2 regions of the Candidatus Pelagibacter sp. PS_11 genome follow, and region 1 is predicted to be linked to the other one. Evidence: riboswitches for the same ligand, from Rfam matches in the RefSeq annotation. Region 1 holds a riboswitch; the other holds the start of a gene.

What was found. Region 1 has a riboswitch for S-adenosylmethionine ahead of AC5SLT_RS02250 (OsmC family protein). Riboswitches for the same ligand answer to the same signal wherever they lie in the genome.
Region 2: another riboswitch for S-adenosylmethionine. It lies ahead of AC5SLT_RS02955 (O-acetylhomoserine aminocarboxypropyltransferase/cysteine synthase family protein); the one in region 1 lies ahead of AC5SLT_RS02250 (OsmC family protein).

The regions. Positions count from the first base shown of each region.
Region 1 is NZ_CM182075.1:418,393-421,583, reverse strand. It holds gene AC5SLT_RS02255 (NAD(P)/FAD-dependent oxidoreductase) at 1-1,037, opposite strand, end outside; gene AC5SLT_RS02250 (OsmC family protein) at 1,155-1,706, opposite strand; SAM riboswitch class V at 1,711-1,775, opposite strand; gene AC5SLT_RS02245 (homocysteine S-methyltransferase family protein) at 1,779-2,840, opposite strand; SAM riboswitch class V at 2,908-2,972, opposite strand.
Region 2 is NZ_CM182075.1:541,436-544,626, forward strand. It holds gene AC5SLT_RS02950 (COX15/CtaA family protein) at 1-649, shown strand, start outside; gene AC5SLT_RS02955 (O-acetylhomoserine aminocarboxypropyltransferase/cysteine synthase family protein) at 642-1,970, opposite strand; SAM riboswitch class V at 1,975-2,043, opposite strand; gene rplM (50S ribosomal protein L13) at 2,183-2,644, shown strand; gene rpsI (30S ribosomal protein S9) at 2,646-3,095, shown strand; gene argC (N-acetyl-gamma-glutamyl-phosphate reductase) at 3,130-3,191, shown strand, end outside.

The DNA of each region.
Region 1 (3,191 bases):
CATTTAGGAAAAATATCTTTTAAAAACTTTTCCATTTTCTTAGACATATTTAAATTAGATTGATCACTGCCACTTAAATCCCCTCTAGTGCCAAATAAAATTCGGTTGTCAGGTAACTTTCGATAATAATATAAAAGATTTTTAGTATTAGCTATTGGGGAAAATGTTTTAAAATTATGTTGGTCAATTTCTTGTTTCGTTAAGGGTTGGGTGACAATAATATTTGAAATTACTGGTAAAATTCTTGAATTCATCTCCGGGATTAAGCCTTCTTGATAAAACCCGTTTGTTGCAACGACTATTTTTTTTGAACGAATAGATCCTTCTTTAGTCCTTAAAATATAATTACCCTTATCTTTATCAATTTTATCCACTTTAGTGTGCTCGAAGATTTTTAATTGTTTAGATAAAGCATATTTTGCAATGCCATTAACAAACTTAAGAGGATTAATTGCAAAACCAGGTTTATATGAAAAAGCTCCAAATTGCTCTGTACCCCCATGGCCAATTTTATCAAAGTCTTCTTTTGAATAAATTTCAGTTTCAATACCAAACTCTTCTTTGTAAGCTTTGGCTTGTTCTTTAATATCTTTAAACTTACTTGGGTGATGGGCGACTACGTAATTACTATCCCCCGTTACATCACAATCAATATTATATTCTTGTATAATATCTTTTGTATAATTTGAGCCTTCAACAGAGTTTTTAAAGAACTTTTTAGTTTCATCATTGCCGTAAATAGATTGCATCTTTTTAAAAGACATCTTACTTGGCGGTAGAGAACAGAAACCTGCATTACGAGATGAAGCCCCCCAACCTATTTTTCCAGCTTCAACTAAAATGACCTCTAAATTATGATTTTCTATTAAATTAATTGCACAGGATAAACCAGTGTACCCTCCACCTATTACAACAATTTCTGAGCTGATATCTTTATTAAGTTTATCTAGATTTAAATTTTCGCTTGAATGATCTTCCCAATAACTACTAACTGGGGTGTTAAATTGATAAATATCAGAATGATAAATATTTTTCATTAACAAGACCCTAGCACGCAATTAATACTTAATTCTAGTCAAACTTCTAATTTTTTAGGATTTGAAATGAACTTAAAAGACTCAAGCCCTATTTTTCATAGGGCTTGAGTTAATTAGTTAAGCAGCACTTACTCTTTGCTCTATGTGCTCTTTATTATTAGAACTTGAAGAAACCTTTTGAAATAATTTAATAGGAACTCCTTTTGATAAAATATCTAATACCGGGCAATGTGTATTTACCGTATCAATCAATTTATCTATTTCAGCTTTTGGTGATGAAGATTTAATATCAACAGTACCAGAGATGGATTGAAAGCCAGGTCTAGTGTTTTTATTTAAAGCTAAAAAACCCTGAAGATCTAATTCACCTTTTAATTTAACACTAACACTCTCAATATTAATACCCGCTGCTGTAGCAAATGCTTTATAGGTTATCTCCTGACACGTTGCTAACGCTGCTAATATTAACTCTACTGGGCTGGGTCCCTCATCTTTTCCACCAAAACTTTTGGGTTCATCAACAACTAATTTATGCTCTCTAAGAGTGACTACAGATTGAAGTCCTTCCTTAAGAATTGAATTGCTTTCATATTGGACCACAGCATTTTTTGGGTTAGCTGTAAAATCCTTCTGTAGATTACTTATTGTTTCTTTTAGATTGTTACTCATTTTTTTTCTCCTGTTTTAGTGCTTCGACATATGTCAGGCGCACAATTTAGTTAAATGCCCTTCTTAATTTATTTACGCTTTGTCTCCATATTCAGTCATATGTTTTGGAATTCTTTTATTTTTTCCATACATAAAATGATTTTCCATGTTCTCTCGATATTTACTTGCTGGAACAGTTAAACCAATAGATTCAGCAACTTCCCTAATCAACATTGGGTTTGCTCCACAGCATACTCCAAGGTAATTAATACCTAGCTCATAAGCATCTTTTGCAAATTTACCTATTTCATATCTATTACAAAAGTGTGGGTCCAATGCTGTTGGAAACGTTCTTCCATGAGGTGATGGACACTGACAATTACTTCGATCTGGTAGATTAAAAAATGTTGGGTAATCTTCACTGGTTCTATAAGGAATAGGTAAAGCTCCAACATGACATTTAACTGCTTTTCTAATTTCTTTTAAAAAAGGAAACATGGTAGCAGGTCCTCTAAAACAATTTAAACCAACAACATCAGCCCCTAATTGCTCTAGCTCTTTACAGGTATCAACAACGGATTTTCCATCTCTCATTTTATTTTCACCCATTGGAGATATGGTTAATACAGTTGGTAAACCTGTTTTTTTCATAACTTCTAAAGCTTTAAAAGCTTCTTCAGCATAATAAAAAGTTTCACCAATTAACATATCAGCACCTTCTTCAACGGCCCAACCAATCATCTCTGTAAACATTCCTTCAACTTCTTTTTGAGATTGTGGATCATTATGTTTCCAGATATTTGAATTTGAAATATTACCTGCCATCAAATTTGGTTTTGATCCTTTAGGAGTATCTAGTGCTACTTTTTTAGCAATTTTTAATGCTGAACGATTTAGTGGTTCAAGAAGTTCTTCTTTACCAATAACACGCATTTTTTCTCTGTGTCCATTATAAGTAAAGGCCTCAACTACATCAGATCCTGCGTGTTGAAATTCTCTATGTAAGTTCTCTAAAACTTCAGGATGATCTAATGACACCATTGGAACAAATTCCCCTGATGACATGTACCCACGTCTTTCTATCTCAAATAAAAAACCTTCTGCGCATATAACAGGTCCTTTATCTAATCTTTCTTTTAATTTATTTGTGCTCATTTTTTTTCCTCTTGTTTTGGAGAAAAAAGGTCACAAAATAACAAGAGGGTTAAATCCATAGGCCTCTTTTCTCCTTTTTAGTGCTTAAGCAAATGCAGGGCGCACAATATGGTTCAACTGCCCGGCTTAATTTTATGAAAGATAAAAAAAAACCACCTGTCTAAAGCGGTGGTTTAAGCGTCGCTTTAGCAGGATTTATAACGCGCTCTGCAATTTAACTTAAATCAGCGCAACTAAATATAATCAACTTTCTCTCAAACTGTCAATTGAAAAAATAAATAATAGTTAAAATTATGAGAATAATGACAATCCAAATACTAAGATTAGTTAAAAACTGCTTTAATTTAGAAT
Region 2 (3,191 bases), 120 kb from region 1:
GCATTATTCTAATAAATATTATTGGATTTTTTTTCTTGTGTGTCTTCAGGGGTTCATTGGTTGGTATATGGTATCTAGCGGATTAATTGAAAATAATGACGTTAGTCACTTTAGACTTAGCATTCATTTATCTTTGGCTTTATTTATTTTATGTTTAATTTTTTGGTATATTTTAGATATTCATAAAATTAAAAAATTTGAAAATAAAATTCCAAATTTATTTTTATTATTTATACTTAAATTGATAGTTTTGCAGATTGTATTGGGTGCTTTTTTATCAGGTTTAGATGGTGGTCTCATCTATAATTCATGGCCTGATATGAATGGTGGTTTTTTTCCAAATGATGTTAGTTATGGTGATTTAATTACTACTCAATTATTTAACAACCCATCAATTATTCAATTTTTTCATAGATCAACTGCATATTTGCTTTTATTTTTTATAATTATTTTAAATTTTATCTATTTTAAAAAACAATATGATTTTAAATATGTATTATTTTTTGATGTTGCTATCTTGTTTCAAATTTTTTTAGGAATTATAACTTTGATTTCTGGTGTAGAGATTACATACGCTTCACTACACCAGCTAGGTTCAATATTAGTTTTGAGTTCTTATTTTTTGATATTATATAAAAACTCTAACTAACTGCTTTCAAATTCCCTTTAGAAGATTTATTTAAAGCTTGGTCTAAATCCTCAATAATGTCATCTATATGCTCAATACCAATACATAATCTTACGTATCCAGGAGTTACACCTGAGGCTAACAATTCTTTTTCTGTTAACTGACTATGAGTTGTTGTTGCAGGATGAATTGCTAAACTTCTTGCATCTCCAATATTTGCAACATGATAAAACATTTTTAAAGACTCGATAAATCTCTTACCTGCTTCAATACCACCTTTGAGCTCTATACCAACTAAACCACCATTTCCTTCATTTAGGTATTTTTTAGCACGATCAGCAATTTTACCCTCATGTTCTGTTGGATAGATTACTCTTGTTACTTCTTTATTTTTCTTTAAATAGTCAACAACTTTTGATGCATTTGAGCAGTGTTGTTTCATTCTAAGAGCAACTGTTTCAAGCCCTTGAATAATTCCAAATGCATTGTCAGGTGATAGGGCAGAACCAAGATCTCTTAGCAATGTAACCCGCGCTCTTACTGCAAAAGAAACATTAGCCCCAGTTAATTCTGGAACCACTTTTCCCCATATAGCTCCACCGTAACTTGCGTCAGGTTCGTTAAATAAAGGTTGTCTTTTGGGATCAGCTGTCCAATCAAAATTACCTCCATCAACTAAAGCTCCACCTACAACTGTACCGTGACCACCTATATATTTTGTTAATGAATAAACTACTACAGCAGCACCATGTTCTAAAGGTTTGCAAATTACAGGGGCAGCTGTGTTGTCCATTATTAATGGTATATTGTATTTTTTACCAATATCAGAAACTTCTTTAATTGGAAAAACTCTCAAATAAGGATTTGGTAAAGTCTCACCATAAAAAGCTCTAGTTTTATCATCAACAGCTTTTTCAAAGTTTTTTGGGTCAGAAGGGTCTGCATATCTAACCTCAATACCAAGTTTACTTAATGTATGCGTGAATAACGAAATAGTACCTCCATATAAATCCGTAGAGCTGACTATATTATCTCCGGCTTGTGCAACGTTTAAAATTGCAAAAGTTGATGCGGTTTGTCCAGATGCTACTGTTAAACAGGCTAATCCTCCTTCTAATGAAGCAACTCTTTTTTCAAGAGCATCATTTGTTGGATTCATTATTCTTGTATAAATATTTCCAAATTCCTTAAGAGCAAACAAATTCGCAGCATGTTCAGTACTATCAAATTGATACGATGTTGTTCTATAAATTGGAACTGCTACTGCTTTGGTTGTTGGATCGCTTCTATAATCACCACCATGTATAGCTATAGTCTCAGGGTTTTGTCTTTTTGTACTCATCTTAATACTCCTTTTTTAGTACTTTTGCTTTATGCAAGGCGTACAATACAGTTCAAATGCGCCTACCGATAATGTGGGTAAAAAATCCTTTTTAGCAATAACTAGCCTGCAATAGGAACAAATCGGCTATATAGAAATATCATTTAAGCAAGATATTGCAAGGGAAATATAAAATTGACATTATATCTAATAATAGTATTAATCCTCGCACAATGACAAAATTTCTAAAAAGTGGTGATTTAAACAGTAACTGGTTTGAGATTGATGCTAAAAATGCTGTAGTTGGCAGATTAGCTTCTATTATCGCTATGATTGTTAGAGGAAAAAATAAAACAACTTTTACACCTCATATGGATGATGGTGATTTTGTTGTTGTTAAAAATGTTGAACAAGCAAAGTTCACAGGAAAAAAATTTAAAGATAAAAAATATTATAGACATACTGGTCACCCAGGTGGAATTAAAGAAATTACTCCTGAAAAATTATTAGAAAAAAATAAACCTGGCGAGACATTAAAATTAGCTATTAAAAGAATGTTACCTGGTGGAGTTCTAGGAAGAAAACAATTAACTAAAGTAAAAATTTATGCTGGTGAAGAACACCCTCATGCAGCACAAAACCCAAAACTTTTAGACCTAGGTAAATTAAACAGTAAAAATCTAATAAGAAATTAATATGGAAACAGCAGCTACACCAAATAAAGTATCTACAAAAAAACCTAAAATTAAATTAGATTTTAAAGATAGTAAATACGCAACTGGTAGAAGAAAAAAATCTATTGCAAAAATTTGGGTGAAAAAAGGTACTGGCAAAATTTACGTTAATGGCAGAACTATGGATGAGTATTTCACTAGCGGAAGTCACAAAATGCAAATCACAAGACCATTTGAGATTATAAACCAAGCAACTGATTATGATGTAAGATGTAGAGTAGCAGGTGGTGGTCACACAGGTCAAGCTGGTGCAATGGTCCATGGTATTGCTAAAGCATTAATCTTATTTGATTCAGAGAATAGAGCAGTACTTAAGACAGAAAAGCTTAATACTAGAGACTCTAGATCGGTTGAAAGAAAAAAACCTGGTCGTAGAAAAGCAAGAAGAAGCTTCCAATTCTCGAAAAGATAATTCTTTTTTAACTCTAAACTGTTATAATAAAAAAATGCCTAAGCTTAATGTTTTAGTTGCTGGATCAACAGGTTATATTGGTGTTCAATTAATTAA